DNA from 2 places in the Stenotrophomonas sp. 86156_Sma genome. Region 2 is predicted to be linked to the other one. Evidence: predicted binding sites of a transcription regulator. Region 2 holds the regulator's gene; the other holds the start of a gene.
What was found. Region 2 encodes FliA, which starts transcription of late flagellar genes. Its sites were predicted from a motif close to TAAAGTTTNNCNNNCNNNGGCCGATAA; they were not measured.
Positions count from the first base shown of each region.

Region 1: the regulator FliA is predicted to act here: its motif matches at 2,591-2,617, upstream of ACZK33_RS06990 (GGDEF domain-containing protein).

Region 1 is NZ_CM151157.1:1,493,399-1,501,878, forward strand. It holds gene ACZK33_RS06985 (MFS transporter) at 1-1,047, shown strand, start outside; gene ACZK33_RS06990 (GGDEF domain-containing protein) at 1,143-2,558, opposite strand; gene ACZK33_RS06995 (TonB-dependent siderophore receptor) at 2,848-5,097, shown strand; gene ACZK33_RS07000 (cation diffusion facilitator family transporter) at 5,278-6,258, shown strand; gene nfi (deoxyribonuclease V) at 6,383-7,066, opposite strand; gene gpmA (2,3-diphosphoglycerate-dependent phosphoglycerate mutase) at 7,161-7,910, shown strand; gene ACZK33_RS07015 (M13 family metallopeptidase) at 8,119-8,480, shown strand, end outside.
Region 2 is NZ_CM151157.1:2,388,064-2,396,543, reverse strand. It holds gene flhF (flagellar biosynthesis GTPase FlhF) at 11-1,633, shown strand; gene ACZK33_RS11205 (MinD/ParA family ATP-binding protein) at 1,620-2,507, shown strand; gene ACZK33_RS11200 (RNA polymerase sigma factor FliA) at 2,504-3,247, shown strand; gene cheY (chemotaxis response regulator CheY) at 3,305-3,697, shown strand; gene ACZK33_RS11190 (protein phosphatase CheZ) at 3,697-4,302, shown strand; gene ACZK33_RS11185 (chemotaxis protein CheA) at 4,305-6,137, shown strand; gene ACZK33_RS11180 (flagellar motor protein) at 6,239-6,979, shown strand; gene motD (flagellar motor protein MotD) at 6,981-7,997, shown strand; gene ACZK33_RS11170 (ParA family protein) at 8,002-8,480, shown strand, end outside.

The DNA.
Region 1 (8,480 bases), 890 kb from region 2:
GTGCTGGCGTTGCTTGGCCTGCTGCCGCTGGCGGACCGTGGTGACCGGCGACGCCTGCTGCGGCTGCAGTTGATCGCATTGGTGCTGGCGCTGCTGTGGCTGGCAGCGTCACGCACGGCGGGCTGGCTGTTGTCGGGCATGCTGCTGGCCGGCTTGCTGGGCACGGCGCTGACCCAGGGCCTGATCGCCTATACCGCCATGCTGGCACCGCCCGAGCAGCGCGGTCGCGTGGTCGGTGTGGTGCAGGGCGGCGTGTTCATCGGCCTGCTGCTGGCGCGCGTGGTGTCCGGTACGGTGGCGGCGGCCTTTGGCTGGCAGATGGTCTACCTGTTGTCAGCGGTGGTGATGGCGGGGTTGGCGGCGCTGCTGTGGCGGCGCCTGCCCCCAGTACCGGTGCCGTCGGTTCCCCCACGCTGGCGCGAGCTGCTGGGCTCGATGCTGGGCATGCTGCGCCGCGATCGAACGCTGCGCGAGCGTGGGCCGCTGGCACTGCTGCTGTTTGCCGGCCTCAATGTGTTCTGGGCGGCGGCACCCTTGCCGCTCTCGGCGCCACCGCTGCATTGGTCGACCGCCGCCATCGGTGCACTGGGCCTGGCCGGGGTGATCGGTGCGCTGCTGGCGGCGCGGGTAGGGCACTGGATGGACCGTGGTTTCGCGCATCCGGTCAGCGTCGGTGCGCTGTTGTTGATGCTGGTTGCGTGGTGGCCCTTGCTGGGCCTGCCGCAGTCGCTGTCGTTGCTGCTGTTGGGCGTGATTGTGCTCGACCTGGGTGGGCAGGCACTGCACGTATCTAACCAGGCATTGCTGCTGCGCGCGCCGGCTGAACAGCATGGACGCCTGGTGGCTTTGTACATGCTGTTCTATGCGGTGGGCAGTGGTGCCGGTGCAGCGGCCGGGCCCTGGATGCAGGCGCGCCATGGCTGGCCGGCGGTATGCCTGTTGGGGGCGGGCATCGCGTTGCTGGCACTGCTCTGGTGGGCAGCGTGGCGGGTGGTGGCGGTGAAAGCAGCGGCCGGCGGCCGTATCGGTAGTGCCGGCTGTCAGTAGAGTCGACTGTCAGTCGACTGCTCTTCGCCCTGCGTGCGAAAAACCCCGCGGTGCGCGCGATAGTCGACCCGCGGTCGACTCTACCTGTCCTGCCGTCATCGCTGCAGTGCGCGCCGTCCCGGGGCTTCCTGCAGGTCCGCACTGGCCACCACCACGCGGTTGCGGCCGCTGCGCTTGGCCTCGTACATTGCCGCGTCGGCACGGGCCATCAGCCGCTCGTAGTCCGGATGGCCGTCGTGGCCGGCCACGCCGATGCTGGCGGTCAGTGCCAGCACCTGGCCGTTGGCCAGTGCCACCGGCGACTGTGCGATCTGCCGCCGCAGGCTCTCGGCGATCACGGTCGCCTGCGATTCGCTGGCAGCCACCAGTACCACCACGAATTCTTCGCCGCCATAGCGGAACAGGTAGTCGCTGCCGCGCGTGAGCTGGCCGAGCAGGCCGGCGACGTGCTGCAACGCGCGGTCGCCGGCATCGTGGCCGTGGCCGTCGTTGATTGCCTTGAAGTGATCCAGGTCGAGCAGCAGCAGCGAGAATGGTGTGCGGTTGCGTGTGGCCAGCTCGATTTCCCGGCGCAGCACGGTGGGCAGGAAGCGACGGTTGAGCAGGTTGGTCAGCGCGTCGCTGCCGGCATCCAGTTCGCCGATGCGCTCGAACAGCAGTGTCATCAGGGTGCGGATGGCGGCCAGGTCCTCGCGGATGGCCGGCAGCACCGCCAGTCGCTGCGCCGGAGCATCGCCGCTCGCGCGCTGCAGGTGGCCATCAATGCGGGCCATCAACTGGCCCACCTGCTGCGTTTCGCTGCTTTCGCCGAAGCTGGGGATGCCCTTGTGGGTGAACCACAGGCCGAACTCCGAGGTGGCCAGGCTGGCGTTGTCGCTGGCCTGCACGTGGCCGGCCAACGCGTAGAGCAGGGCGTTTTCCCAGTCCAGCAGCAGTGCGCGCTGGCGCTCGCGTTCGGTACCGACGTTCTGTACCAGCGAGAACAGCCGGTAGGCGGCGTCGGCACGGGTGGAGCGCTCGCGCGCGTGGGTGTAGGCCAGGGTCATGCCTTCCATGGCGATATCCATGATCGCGCTGAGGCAGTCGATGGCGGCGAATGCGGTGTCGCTGTCAGGCGCATCGTCGCGCAGGCGCACGAACAGTTCGTGCTTGAGCACGCGCGCACCGCGGGTAACCAGGTCGACCGGAATGCCGACGCGGGCGTGCACGTCGCCGATGATCCGCTGCGAGGCCACGGTGTTGGCGATGCCGCTGGCATCAGTGGTCAGCAGCTGCGCCAGCCAGCGCTGCATGGCCGGCTGCAGGCGCTGCTTGACCTGGTCGTGGGACAGGAAACGGCGCGCACGGGTGTCCTGCAGCAGTACTTCGTAAAAGCGCTGGGCCAGCGCGGGTGGGGCATCGGTAGCAGCGGCCCTGAGCAGCGCGGTGGCGGCAGGGCCGGCCTGCAGCAGGCACTGCTGCCAAGCCTCGGCCAGCGGCTGGCTGGCATCGTCCAATTGGGGTGGTTCCACGTCGATCTCTGACTGCGTACGGCAAACCACGGGTATCGGCCGCGGCGGCATACGGTTGATGGCGGGTTAGCCGGCCAGTTTACGCGCGGTGCAGGGTTGTACGGTGCGCAAACCACATCGGCGCCGCTGCGGCAATGAGTGAACGCATTTGAGAATCAATCGCATTGATGGGAGAATGCGCGCACGGAACGGGCTGCAGGTGCCTGCTGCAGGACTGCTCCGCCTCCCCCTCGTCGTTGCCTCAAGCCCTTTGCCAGAGGCCCCGTAGCCCTGCCAGAAGGTCCTGATCATGTCCCCTGCCGTTGTCCTTTCGCCGCGCCCGCTGGCGCTTGCCGTTGCCGCCCTGCTGGCCGGCAGCGCTCTGACCGCCCACGCCGAAACCGACGCCACCGATATCGACACGGTGCACGTCACCGCCTCGCAGATCGCGCGCCAGGCCCTGGGTACCTCGACCATCACCGCAGAGGACATCGCCAGGCGCCCGCCGGCCAACGACATCGCCGAGCTGCTGCGGACCATGCCCGGCGTCAACCTGACCGGCAACAGTGCGTCGGGCCAGTACGGCAACAACCGCCAGATCGATCTGCGTGGCATGGGCCCGGAAAACACCCTGATCCTGGTCGACGGCAAGCGCATCGGTGCGCGTGATGCCGTGCGCATGGGCCGCAGCGGTGAGCGCAATACCCGCGGCGATACCAACTGGGTGCCGGCGGAAATGATCGAGCGCATCGAAGTGCTGCGCGGCCCTGCAGCGGCACGTTATGGCTCGGGTGCTTCCGGTGGCGTGGTCAACATCATCACCAAGCGCCCGACCGGCGACCTGACCGGCGCGGTCGACCTGTATGGCCTGGTGCCCGAGCACAGCGCCGAAGGCGGCAGCGAGCGCGTCGGCCTGCAGCTGAGCGGGCCGATGACCGACACCCTGTCGTTCCGCCTGTACGGCAATCTCAACAAGACCGACGCCGATTCGCTGGAACTCAACCGTGACTTCGCGGCGAATCCGAACGCGGTGCCGCCGGCCGGTCGCGAGGGCGTCAAGAACCGCGATGTCAACGCGCTGCTGCGCTGGGACGTGACCGCCAACCAGGTGGTCGAATTCGAAGCCGGCACCAGTCGCCAGGGCAACATCTATGCTGGCGATCGCGCGGTCAGCACCACCGGTACCTCGACACCGATCGATCTGGGGGCGTTGGCCGAGCAGCAGGCCGAGACCAACCGCATGTACCGCAACACCGGCGCGATCACCCATCGCGGCCGCTGGGGTGATGTGACCTCGCGGGTAACGGCTGCAGTGGAGGCGGTGAACAACTCACGCATCAACGAAGGCCTGGCCGGTGGCCCGGAGGGCAGCTTCAACGGCACCGACTGGTCGACCTCGCGCCTGCGCAACTACCAGCTGGACGGCGAAGTCAGTTTCCCGACCACGCTGGGTGGTGCCGAGAACATCTGGACGCTGGGCTTTGAATACCTGGACAGCCGCCTGACCGACCCGTACTCGATGAGCCAGTCCAGCAGCAGCGGCGGCGGCATCCCGGGGCTGTCGGCCGATCGCGCACGCGGCAAGTCCGACGCGCAGACCACCGCCGTGTTCGTGGAAGACAACATCTACCTGGGCGAGCGCTGGATCGTCACACCGGGCCTGCGCTTCGACCACCACAGCCAGTTCGGCAACAACACCAGCCCCAGCCTCAACGCGCAGTTCCGCATCAACAGCGACTGGGTGGTGAAGGGCGGTATCGCCCGTGCATTCAAGGCGCCGAACCTGTACCAGTCGAATCCGGACTATCTGTATTACACCCGGGGCAATGGCTGCCCGAATGCACTGCCGAGCCTGGGCGCCGGCTGCTACATGCGCGGCAACTCGGACCTGAAGGCGGAAACCAGCCTGAACAAGGAACTGGGTATCGAGTGGGCACCGCAGAGCGGCTGGCAAGCGTCGTTGACCTACTTCCACAACGACTACAAGGACAAGATCCAGGCCGGGTACAACCAGATCGGGCTGACCGCCGACACCAAGGGCCGCATCTTCCGCTGGGAGAACGCACCCAAGGCGATCGTGCAGGGTCTGGAAGGCAACCTGGTGGTCCCGCTGCTGGGCGAGCAGGGCAACCGCCTGAAGTGGAGCAACAACTTCACCTACATGGTGGAGAACGAGAACAAGAGCACCGGCCAGCCGCTGTCGGTAATTCCGAAGTACACCGTCAACACGATGCTGGACTGGCAGGCCACCGACAAGCTGTCGCTGCTGCTGACCGGCACCTTCTACGGCAAGCAGAAGCCGGCCACCACCAACATCAACAATGATCCGCGCTGCACCGGCACCTGCGATCCGTCGATCGCGCTGCAGGACCGTGGTGCGTACAACATCTGGGGCGTGAGCGCGCGCTACAAGGTGACCGAGACGGTCAGCTTCGGTTTCGGCGTCAACAACCTGGCCGACAAGCGCCTGTTCCGCGAGGCCAACAGCAGCGATGCCGGCGCGGCGACCTACAACGAGCCGGGCCGCGCGTACTGGGCCAGCCTGCGCTTCGGGTTCTGACCGCAGGCGGACGTCGGTCCGCTGCGTCCGCCAGGCGTGGCCTGGCGTTGCCGGCCGCGCTCCGGTAGCGCCGGGCCATGCCCGGTGAGGGACCGCGTGGCCTGCAATGTTATAAACACCGTGATAGTTTCCCAACGCCCTCCGGCGTAGCCTGCCTCCCATCGCAAAGGAGCTGTTGCCATGGGCCACGACCACGATCACCTGCCATCCGAGATCCGCCACGAGAAACCCTTGTGGTGGGCGCTCGGCCTGACCTCCACCTTCCTCGTCGTCGAGGTGGTAGGCGCGTTCTGGACCAACAGCCTGGCGCTGCTGTCCGACGCGGCGCACATGGCTACCGACGCTTTAGCGCTGATGATCGCGCTGGTCGCGGTGCGGCTGAGCCGGCGCCCGCCGGACGCGCGCCGCACCTACGGCTATGCACGCCTGGAAGCGCTGGGCGCGATGATCAATGGCGCGATGCTGTTCGTGGTCGCCGGCTATATCCTGTGGGAGGCCATTGGACGTTTCCGCGAGCCGCAGGAGATTGCCTCGTCGGGCATGCTGGTGATTGCCGCGGCGGGCCTGGTCATCAACCTGATCTCGATGCGCCTGCTGCAGGCCGGCAGCGGCGAGAGCCTCAACGTGAAGGGGGCCTACTTGGAAGTGTGGGCAGACATGCTCGGCTCGGTGGCCGTGATTGCTGGCGCGCTGTTGATCAAGTGGACCGGCTGGAAGCCGATCGACCCGATCCTGGCGGTGCTGATCGGCCTGTGGGTACTGCCGCGCACCTATGTGCTGATGCGCGAGGCGATCAACGTGCTGCTGGAAGGCGTGCCCAAGGGCATGGACGTGGCCAAGGTGCGCGACAGCCTGTCCGGCCACGCTGCGGTACTGGACGTGCATGACCTGCATGTGTGGGCGCTGGCCTCCAGCACCCCGGCGCTGACCGCACACATCGTGATGCGCGACGGCACCGATGCCGATGCGCTGCGTCGTGATCTGGGCGGGCGCCTGCACGATGACTTCGGCATCGAGCACGTGACACTGCAGATCGAAGCGGACCACTGCGGCGAAGCCTGTGGTGAGCCGGCGCCGGCCAAGGGCGGCGAGCACGAGGGCCATGAAGGCCATGACCACGGCGAGGACGCGCAGGGCCATCGCGGCCACGTGCATCGCTGATCGAGGATGCAGGGGCGTCGATCGGGTCAAGCCGCCTGGATGAAGCCGGCTTGGTAGAGTCGACTGTTAGTCGACTATCGCGCGCAGCGCGGGCTTTTTCGCGACCTTGCCGAAGAGCAGTCGACTAACAGTCGACTCTACCCCGTCGCGAGGCCAGCCGATCCGCCAGCCGGGTCGGTTCCGGCAGCCGGTACCCGCGCAGGTTGCGCTGTACCCAGTCCAGCGCGGTATCCGCACTGACCCGATGGCCGCCGGCCACGAACAGTGGCTTGCAGCGCAGCTTGCTGCGCAGCACCCAGCCCAACTGTTCATCGCCATCCAGCAGCGGCGTATGCGCACCGGCCTCGGCGCCCGGTTCGACGAACCTGCCCACCAGCTTCGACTTGGCCACGCCGATGCTCGGCAGGTCGGTGACCACGCCCAGATGCGCGGCCACGCCCAATCGTCGCGGGTGGCTGATGCCATGGCCATCGACGAACACCAGGTCCGGCGTATGCGGCAGCAGCGCCAGCGCGGCCAGCAGTGCCGGCAGCTCGCGGAAGCTGAGCAGTCCGGGGATGTAGGGCATCACCGTGGGAATCCGCGCGACTTCCTGCGCTATCGGCTGCAGCGTCTTCGCATCCAGCAGTACCGCAGCGGCGCGGGTGATGGCGCCGCCGTCTTCAAAGCCGACATCCAGCCCGGCCAGCCAGCGCACGTTGCGTGGCAGGCGGTCCTGGCGCTCCACGCGGCCGGCCAGCTGGAGCTGCTGCGCGCGTGCAGCGGCGACGCTGCCTTCCCAGCGCCCGGGGTCGATCACCGTATTCATTGGTCACAGCATCGCATGCGCGGTGCCACGGCCCGGTGAGCGGCGGCCGGGGCTACAATGGCGGCCTGTCTTTCCTCGCGTTGGAGACCCTGCAGTGACCCGTAAACTCGTACTGTTGCGCCATGGCCAGAGCCAGTGGAACCTGGACAACCGCTTCACCGGCTGGGTCGATGTCGACCTGACCGAGCAGGGGCGGCGGGAAGCGGCCGCCGCGGGTCGCCTGATGCGCGAGGAAGGCCTGCAGTTCGACGTTGCCCACACCTCCGTGCTCAAGCGCGCCATCCACACCCTGCAGGGTGCACTGGCCGAGCTGGAACAGGACTGGCTGCCGGTGAACAAGTCCTGGCGCCTCAACGAACGCCATTACGGCGGCCTGCAGGGCCTAGACAAGGCCGAGACCGCCGCCAAGCACGGCGAGGACCAGGTCAAGGTGTGGCGTCGTTCGTACGATATCCCGCCGCCGGCCATGGACCTGGAAGATCCGGGCCACCCGATCCATGACCGCCGCTACGCTGGCCTGGACCGCAACGCGCTGCCGGGCACCGAATCGCTGGCCACCACGCTGGACCGCGTGCTGCCGTACTGGCACGACGCCATCGCGCCGCAGCTGAAGGACGGCAAGACCGTGCTGGTCACCGCCCACGGCAATTCGCTGCGCGCGCTGTACAAGTACCTCAACAACGTCTCGCGCGAGGAAATCCTCGAGCTGAACATCCCGACCGGCATCCCGCTGCTGTTCGAACTGAACGACGACCTGACGGTGAAGTCGTTCCGCTACTTGGGCGACCCGGAAGCAGCGCGCAAGGCCGCTGAAGCCGTGGCCAACCAGGGCAAGGCGAAATAAAACAGAAGGCCGGCGCAAGCCGGCCTTCGCTTTTTGTAGAGTCGAGCCATGCTCGACTGCTGTTGGCCTCTTGCCGCAAGGACAATAAACCCGGAACGGTGAGCAGTCGAGCATGGCTCGACTCTACATAAGCGCGTCCTGTGACCTTTGGCCGGTCCCACCGCAGGCCTCCCCGGCTACCCTGTGAAATTACCCGCAGGAGAGCCTCATGAACGTCCGCAACCTGGTCCCGCTGGGCCTGACCATCGCCATCGCTGCCTCGCTGGCGGCCTGTGGCAAGAATGAAACCGCGCCGGCGGCCAGCGCCGACGCCAAGCCGGCCTTCGACCTGTCGCAGATCAAGACGCCGCTGATCTCGCTCAACAGCGCCGACCTGGATCCGGCCATTTCGGCCTGTACCGACCTCAATGGCTTCGTCAACAGCAAGTGGCTGAAGGCCAACCCGGTGCCGGGCGACCAGACCACCTGGGGCAGCTTCGAGATCCTGCGCGAGCGCTCGCTGGAAGTGCAGCACGCACTGGTGCAGCAGGCCGCGGCCAGCCAGGCCAAGGCCGGCTCGGTGGAAGCCAA
Region 2 (8,480 bases):
TGACCACAGCATGAAAATCAAACGATTCGTCGCCGCCGACATGCGCTCGGCCATGAACCTGGTGCGCAAGGAACATGGTCCTGACGCCGTGATCCTGTCCAACCGCCGGATCGAGGAAGGCATCGAGATCGTCGCCGCCGCCAACTACGACGAGAGCGCCGTGCAGCGTGCACTGGAAGCCTCGCGTCGTGACATCGCTCCGCCGCCGGCGCCGAAGCCGCGCACCGCCGCCGACGCGGTGATCGCCGCGGTCACCCGCCGCCGCAGCAATACCCCGGCACCGGAACCGGTCGCCGCAACCACCTCGGCCGTGGCTGCCCTCGCCCGCGCTGCGGTCGGCGCCACCGGCCGCACCCTGGACAGCGCCGACGAGATCGTGCCGACCCGCGGCAGCACCGGCTTCGCCGCCACCCTGGCACGCGCCGCCGTCAACGAACCGGCGCTGCCGGATCAGATCTTCGCTCCGTTCGCCGAAGCCATCGTCGCACCGGCGCCCAGCACCGCCGCACCGGCCAACCGCGCCCGCTTCCAGATCGACCCGCCGCACGAGACGCATCACGAAAGCGCGGCGTCGGCCGTGCAGCCGCCGCCGCTGCCGACCGCTGCCGTGACCGAAGCGCAGCCCGGGATCGTCGCCAGCGAACCGGCACCGGTCGAAGCCAGCGACGAAACCGGCGCTGCCCCCGTGCTGGCCCCAGCCCCGGCACTGACCCTGGTGGCCCAGGACGACGCCGAGATCCGCCAGCTGCGCCAGGAAGTGGCCGGCATGCGCCATGTGATCGAGCGCGAGATGAACCGCTTCACCGACGAGCGCCTGCGCGGCTGCCCGGTGCGCGCCACCGCGCTGGACCTGATGGACGAGTATGGCTTCGATGCCGGCCTGGCCCGCGACGTGGCCATGCAGATCCCGCTGGAGACCGAAGCCCACCGTGGCCGTGGCCTGATGCTGGGGCTGATCTCGCGCAAGCTGCCGATCGCCCCGGTCGACCCGCTGGAAGAAGGCGGCGTGATCGCCCTGGTCGGCCCGACCGGCGCTGGCAAGACCACCACCATCGCCAAGCTGGCCTCGCGCTTCGCCGAGAAGCACGCGCCGCGTGACGTGGCCCTGGTCACCACCGACACCACCCGCATCGGTGCCCGCGAGCAGCTGTACGGCTACGGCCGCCAGCTCGGCATCGCCGTGCACGAGGCCAACAGCGGCACCGACCTGGACCAGCTGCTGGAACGCCTGAAGGACTACAAGCTGGTGCTGATCGACACCGCCGGCCTGGGCCCGCGCGACCGCGCCCTGGCCGCCCAGCTGCAGTGGCTGCGTGCCGCCCGCCAGGTCCGCACCCTGCTGGTGCTGCCGGCCAACACCAGCTTCGGCGACATGGACGAGGTGGTCCGCCGCTTCGGCGCGGCCAACCTGCAGGGCCTGGTACTGAGCAAGCTGGACGAGACCGGCCGCTTCGGCAACGCCCTGTCGGTGGCCGTGGATCATGCCTTGCCGATCACCTGGGTGACCGATGGCCAGGACGTCCCGGAGGACCTGCACCGGGCCAGTGCAGCCAATCTTGTACTTCGCCTTGAAGATTTGCGCCGCGCGGCCGATATGCCCTGCAACCCGGAGTTGAACCATGCCGTCGCGTGAGTACGCCAAGCTGACCAAGACCTTCCCGCTGTCGGCCACCCGCAGCGAGCCGCTCGGCCCTGTGCGCACCATTGCGGTCACTGGCGGCAAGGGCGGCGTGGGCAAGACGAATGTGTCGGCCAACCTGGCCGTGGCACTGGCTGGCATGGGCAAGCGCACGCTGCTGCTGGACGCCGACCTCGGCCTGGCCAACATCGACGTGATCCTGGGGCTGAACCCCACCTTTACGCTGGCCGACTTGGTCGCCGGCCGCTGCACGCTGGATGACGTCATCGTCGAAGGCCCGAACGGCGTGCTGGTGGTCCCGGCCGCATCCGGCCGCCGCCACATGGCCGAGCTGGCCCCGGCCGAGCACGTTGGCCTGGTCAACGTGTTCTCCGAACTGGAGCGCGAGCTGGACATCATGGTGGTGGACACTGCCGCGGGCATCACCGATGGCGTGCTGACCTTCTGCCAGGCCGCACAGGACACCGTGGTGGTGGTCTGTGACGAGCCGGCCTCGATCACCGACGCCTACGCACTGATCAAGGTGCTGTCGCGCGAGCGCGGCGTGGACCGCATCCAGGTGGTGGCCAACATGGTGCGCGACCCGAACGAGGGCCGCGTGCTGTACGAAAAGCTGACCCGCGTCTGCGAGAAGTTCCTTGCCGATGTCTCGCTGAACTACCTCGGCTGCGTGCCGCAGGATGACTGGCTGCGCCTGTCGGTGCAGCGCCAGCAGCCGGTGGTGAAGGCCTATCCGTCCAGCCCGGCGGCGCTGGCGATCACCGAGATCGCGCGCCGTACCGCGCGCTGGCAGGCGCCGACCGAACCGCGTGGCGGCGTCGAGTTCTTCCTCGAACGCATCCTCAAGCAGCGTGGGGTGACGGCATGAAAGGCGCAGCCCAGTACAGGGAAGTGCAGCGCTCGGCGGCGAACGAAGTCATCGCCCAGCATTCGGACCTGGTGCGGCGCATCGCCCACCACCTGGCCGCGCGCCTGCCGGCCAGCGTCGAGGTCGACGACCTGATCCAGGCCGGCATGATGGGACTGATCGAAGCCTCGCGCAGCTATGACGCCGACCAGGGTGCTTCTTTCGAGACCTACGCCTCGATCCGCATCCGTGGTTCGATGATCGACGAGATCCGCCGTGGTGACTGGGTCCCGCGTTCGGTGCACCGCCGTGCACGTGATGCCGCCGCCACCATCCGCCGCCTGGAACAGAGCAGTGGCCGTGCCGCCAGCGCCACTGAAGTGGCCGCCGCGATGGAGATGCCGCTGCCCGAGTACCTGCGGCTGATGGAAGACGCTGCACGTGGCCAGGTGCTGAGCCTGGAATCGCGCATCGAGGACCAGGGCGAGCTGGACACCGTCGCCCAGGGCGGGCCGACACCGCAGCAGGTACTGGAGCGCGGCGAGTTCGGTCGCGAGCTGGGCAAGGCCATCGGCCACCTGCCCGAGCGCGAACAACTGGTGCTCTCGCTGTACTACGAGCAGGAACTGAACCTGAAGGAGATCGGCGCGGTGCTCGGCGTGAGCGAGTCGCGGGTCTGCCAGATCCACGGCCAGGCGGTACTGCGCCTGCGTGGCCGGCTGAAGCTGTTCGAGGCTGCCGACGCAGGCCTCGAAGAATGAACATCCCCGAGGCGGCTGCCCCCGGCCATCCGGAATGAACAACAAAGGAATTCTGCTTTGAACAAGAACATGCGCATCCTGATCGTCGACGACTTCTCGACCATGCGTCGAATCGTCAAGAACCTGCTGGGCGATCTGGGCTTCACCAATACCGCCGAAGCCGAGGACGGGCATGCCGCGCTGTCGCTGCTGCAGAGCCAGCCGTTCGATTTCGTGGTCACCGACTGGAACATGCCGGTGATGACCGGCATCGAGCTGCTCAAGGCCATCCGTGCCGATGCCAAGCTGAAGACCCTGCCGGTGCTGATGGTCACGGCAGAAGCCAAGCGCGAGCAGATCATCGAAGCTGCCCAGAGCGGCGTGAACGGCTACATCATCAAGCCGTTCACCGCGCAGACGCTGGAAGAGAAGCTCGGCAAGATCTTCGAACGCCTGGCGGCCAGCGCCTGATGGATACCACGGTCGACAAGAACGCCCTCGCCCTGCGCCTGCAGGAGGCCCTGGACGCGCTCGAATCCGGTGACGAGGCCGCCTGGCGGCAGCGCATCGACGGGCTGGTCGCGCTGCGCACGCAGCCGATGATGAGCGGCCTCTCGCGGCTGGCCCGCGAGCTGGGACAGGCGCTGGGCGAACTGCCGACCGTGCCGAGCGAAGCCGGCGAACTGGACGACGCCTGCGCGCGACTGGACCACGTGGTGGCGATGACCGAACAGGCGACGCACCGCACCCTGGACCTGGCCGAGGAATGCCGCAGCCTGACCGAACAGCTGCGCGCCGAAGGCCTGCAGCCGGGCCAGGACGCGCAGCTCGAGCGCATCCGCCACAACCTGACCGAGATCGCCCTGACCCAGAGCTACCAGGACCTGACCGGGCAGATCATCCGTCGCGTGGTCGGCATCGTCCGCCGCGTGCACGAAGGCTTCGGCGCGCTCGGCCTGCCGCCGGAACAGCATCGCACCGACCCGGAACTGGCCGGGCCGGCACTGAAGGGACTGGACCGCCACGCGGTCTCGCAGAACGACGCCGACGACCTGTTGTCGGATCTGGGGCTGTAAGCATGAGCGCGGTATCCGACGACATCACTGCCGATTTCATCATCGAGGCGCAGGAGATCCTGGATCGCCTCGGCGAACAGCTGGTGTCGCTGGAGCAGGCACCGCAGGACAGCGACCAGCTCAACGCGGTGTTCCGCGGCTACCACACGCTCAAGGGCGGCGCCGGCTTCCTCGGCGTCACCGCCATGGTCGAGCTGTGCCATGCCGCTGAAGAGGCGCTGGGCGCCGCACGTGCCGGCCAGGCCGTGCTGCAGGCCCACCACTTCGACGCGGCCCAGCAATCGCTGGACTACCTGCAGTCGATGCTGGACGCGGTTTCCTCCGGCACCGAGCCGGGCTATGCGCCGCCGGACCTGATCGCACAGTTCGACGTGCACGGCGGTGCCGTGGTTGCACCCGCCGCCGCCGCAGCACCCACCGCGGGTGGCAGCGACCTGATCACCGACGACGAATTCGAGGCTCTGCTCGACCAGCTGCATGGTGGCAACGCGCCGACCGCGGTCGCGCCAGCGAAGAAGGCCGACGACGGACTGATCAGCGAAGACGAGTTCGAAGCCCTGCTCGACCAGCTGCACGGTGGCGCGGCACCGGGCACCAAGCCTGCGGCCGTGGTGGCACCGGCACCGATCGCAGCGCCGCGCCCGGTCGCCGCACCGGCACCGGCGGCGAAGCCGGCCGCCAAGCCGCTGGCCGAGGCCGAACATACCGTGCGCGTGGACACCAAGCGCCTGGACGCGATCGTCAACCTGATCGGCGAACTGGTGCTGTCACGCAATCGGCTCAAGACCCTGCGTGCACGCCTGCGCGATGAAGAGCTGGACCGCGCCGTGTCCACTCTGGATATCGCCACCGCCCGCCTGCAGTCGGCAGTGATGCGCACCCGCATGCAGCCGGTGGGCAAGGTGTTCTCGCGCTTCCCCAAGGTTGCCCGCGACGTCGCCCGCTCGCTGAAGAAGGAAGTGGACCTGGAACTGATCGGCGCCGAGACCGAGCTCGACCGCAACCTGGTCGAAGCGCTGGCCGACCCGCTGGTGCACCTGGTCCGCAACGCCATCGACCATGGCGTGGAAATGCCCGACCTGCGCGAGGCACAGGGCAAGCCACGGATGGGCCATGTGCGCCTGTCCGCACAGCAGGAAGGCGACTACGTCAGCATCGAGGTGCAGGACGATGGCGCCGGCATCGACCCGGAAAAGCTGCGTGCCAAGGCGCGCGAGAAGGGCCTGATCGATCCGGAAGCCGCCGCGCGCCTGAGCAGCGAGGAGTGCCTGCACCTGGTGTTCCTGCCCGGCTTCTCGACCAAGCAGCAGGTCACCGACATCTCCGGTCGTGGCGTCGGCATGGACGTGGTGCAGTCACGCATCCGCGAACTGAGCGGCCAGATCCAGATCCAGTCGGAGCTGGGCCGTGGCAGCCGCTTCCTGATCCGCGTGCCGCTGACCCTGGCGATCCTGCCGACCCTGCTGGTGCAGGCCGGCGAGGACGTCTATGCGCTGCCGCTGGCCCGCGTGATGGAAGTGCTGCACGCGCCGCGCACCTCGCTGGGCTGGTTCGATGGCCGTGCCGTGCTCGACCGCCGCTCGCACACGCTGCCGCTGGTCGATCTGCGCCAGTGGCTGGATGTGACGCCGGCCGCCTCGCCGCTGCTGACCATCGTGGTGCTGCAGGCTGGCGAAGCGCGCTTCGGGCTGGTCGTGGACCAGGTACGCGGGCGTGAGGAAGTGGTCATCAAGCCGCTGCCGAAGGCGCTGCGCGGCCTGCGCGGTTATGCCGGTGCAACCTTGATCGGCGATGGTCGCATGGCGCTGATCCTGGACGTGGACGGGCTGCGATGACCCCCGCCGGGCCATGCCCGGCGCCCCGAAAACTGTGACTACCGTCTGTACGCGATCTACCGGTGTCTCAAGTCCCATTCATACACGCCGATACCGGAACCATGGATAGACTCAGCCTCATTGGACTCTTTCTCGCCCTGGCCTCGCTGGTCGGCGGCAGCATCCTCAAGGGCGCCGGCCTGGCGTCGTTGTGGTCGCCTGCGGCGTTCGTGATCGTCATCGTCGGCACCGTCGCCGCGATCCTGCTGCATACCTCGCCGGCGGTGTTCAAGCATGCCTTCAAGATCGTGCGCTGGGTCGTGCGCCCGCCGCACAGCGATCGCCGCGAACTGATCCAGCAGATCGTCGAGTGGAGCAACATCGCCCGCCGCCAGGGCCTGCTGGGCCTGGAATCGCAGGTGGAAGCACAGCAGGACCCGTTCCTGCGCAAGGGCCTGCAGCTGCTGGTGGACGGCGTCGAACCCGAATCGATGCGGCACATGCTGGAAATCGAACTGGGCAGCCAGGAACACCAGGACCAGGCCGGTGCCAAGGTCTTCGAAGCGATGGGCATCTATGCACCAACGCTGGGCATCATCGGTGCCGTGCTTGGCCTGATCGCGGTGATGAAGAACCTGGCCGACCCGAGCAAGCTCGGCCACGGCATCGCCGCAGCGTTCACCGCCACCATCTACGGCATCGCCTCGGCCAACCTGCTGTTCCTGCCGGTGGCCGCCAAGCTCAAGAGTGTGATCTCGCACAACACCCGCGACCGCGAAATGGTCATCGAAGGCCTGATCTCGATCGCCCAGGGCGAAAACCCGCGCAACATCGAAACCAACCTCTCCGGCTTCCTGCACTGACATGGCCCGCCGCAAGCACCACGAAGAGCACGCCAACCACGAAGCATGGGCGATCCCCTATGCCGACCTGATGACGCTGCTGCTCGCCTTCTTCGTGGTCATGTACGCGATTTCCTCGGTGAACGAAGGCAAGTACCGGATCATGGCCGACGCACTGACCGATGCCTTCGGGGGCGCGCCGCGCACGATCAATCCGGTACAGGTGGGTAACAAGCAGGTGCAGGGTGGCGGCTGGGACAGCCCTTCGGTGATCAAGTCCGGCACCAAGATCGGGCCCTCGGCGCCTGCGCCGTCGCACGACCCGACCCTGCTGCCGTCGATGGCCTCGCAGATGCGCATGCCTGTTTCGGTGCACAACCAGGAGCAGATCGCGCGCGCCGAGCGCCAGCTCAACAGCATCGCCGACCGCCTGACCGCCGCGCTCGCGCCGCTGATCGACCGCGGCATGATCAGCGTGCGCCGCACCGAGCTGTGGATCGAAGTCGAGATCAACAGCGACATCCTGTTCCCCACCGGCTCGGCGGCGCTGGACGTGCATGCGCGGCAGACCCTGGCCAGCCTGGCCGAGGTCCTGCGCGACGTACCCAACAGCGTGCGCGTGGAAGGCCACACCGACAACGTACCGATCGCCACCGCCACCTTCCCGTCGAACTGGGAACTGTCGGCCGGGCGCGCGGCCAGCGTGGTGCACCTGTTCGCCGACCAGGGCGTGCAGCCGTCGCGGCTGGCGATGGTCGGCTACGGCCAGTTCCGCCCGCGCGAAGAGAACGACAGCGCGCAGGGCCGCAACCGCAACCGCCGGGTGATGGTCATCATCCTGGCAGACACCTCGCACTCGGTGGACCCGCTCGGCCAGCGCCTGAACGCAGCCACCGGCGCCACCCGGAACACCGATACCGAACAAGCCGCGGCAACTCCGGCTACCGCCCCCACCTCCCCCATCGCACCGGTGAAGTTGCCGCCGGTGCCGGCTGGCAGCCGCGTCGGCGCCGCCGTTCCCCCGGCAATGAAGGAGTAATCCGATGCGCATCTGGGCAGTCGCCAACCAGAAGGGCGGAGTCGGCAAGACCACCACCACCCTCGCCCTCGGCCGCGGACTGGCCGCACTTGGCCATCGCGTGCTGCTGATCGACCTCGATCCGCACGCCTCGCTCAGCCGCGCGTTCGGCGTACCGGTGGACCCGCCGCCGGCTGGCGTGCTGGAGCTGTTCGGCGCCCCGCCCGCCGATCTTTCCAGCCTGTGCCATGCCAGCAGCATCCATGGCCTGGACTATGTCTGCGCACAGTCCGCGCTGGCCACGCTGGAACGCCGCAGCGCCAACCAGCCTGGCCTTGGCCTGGCACTGCAGAATGCGCTTGCGCGCCACCAGGGCCAGCACGACTACATCCTGCTGGACTGCGCCCCCACCCTCGGCCTGTTGATGATCAATGCGCTGGCCGCAGCCGATCGCCTGATCATCCCCACCCAGGCCGAGCCGCTGGCCCTGCATGGCCTGGATGG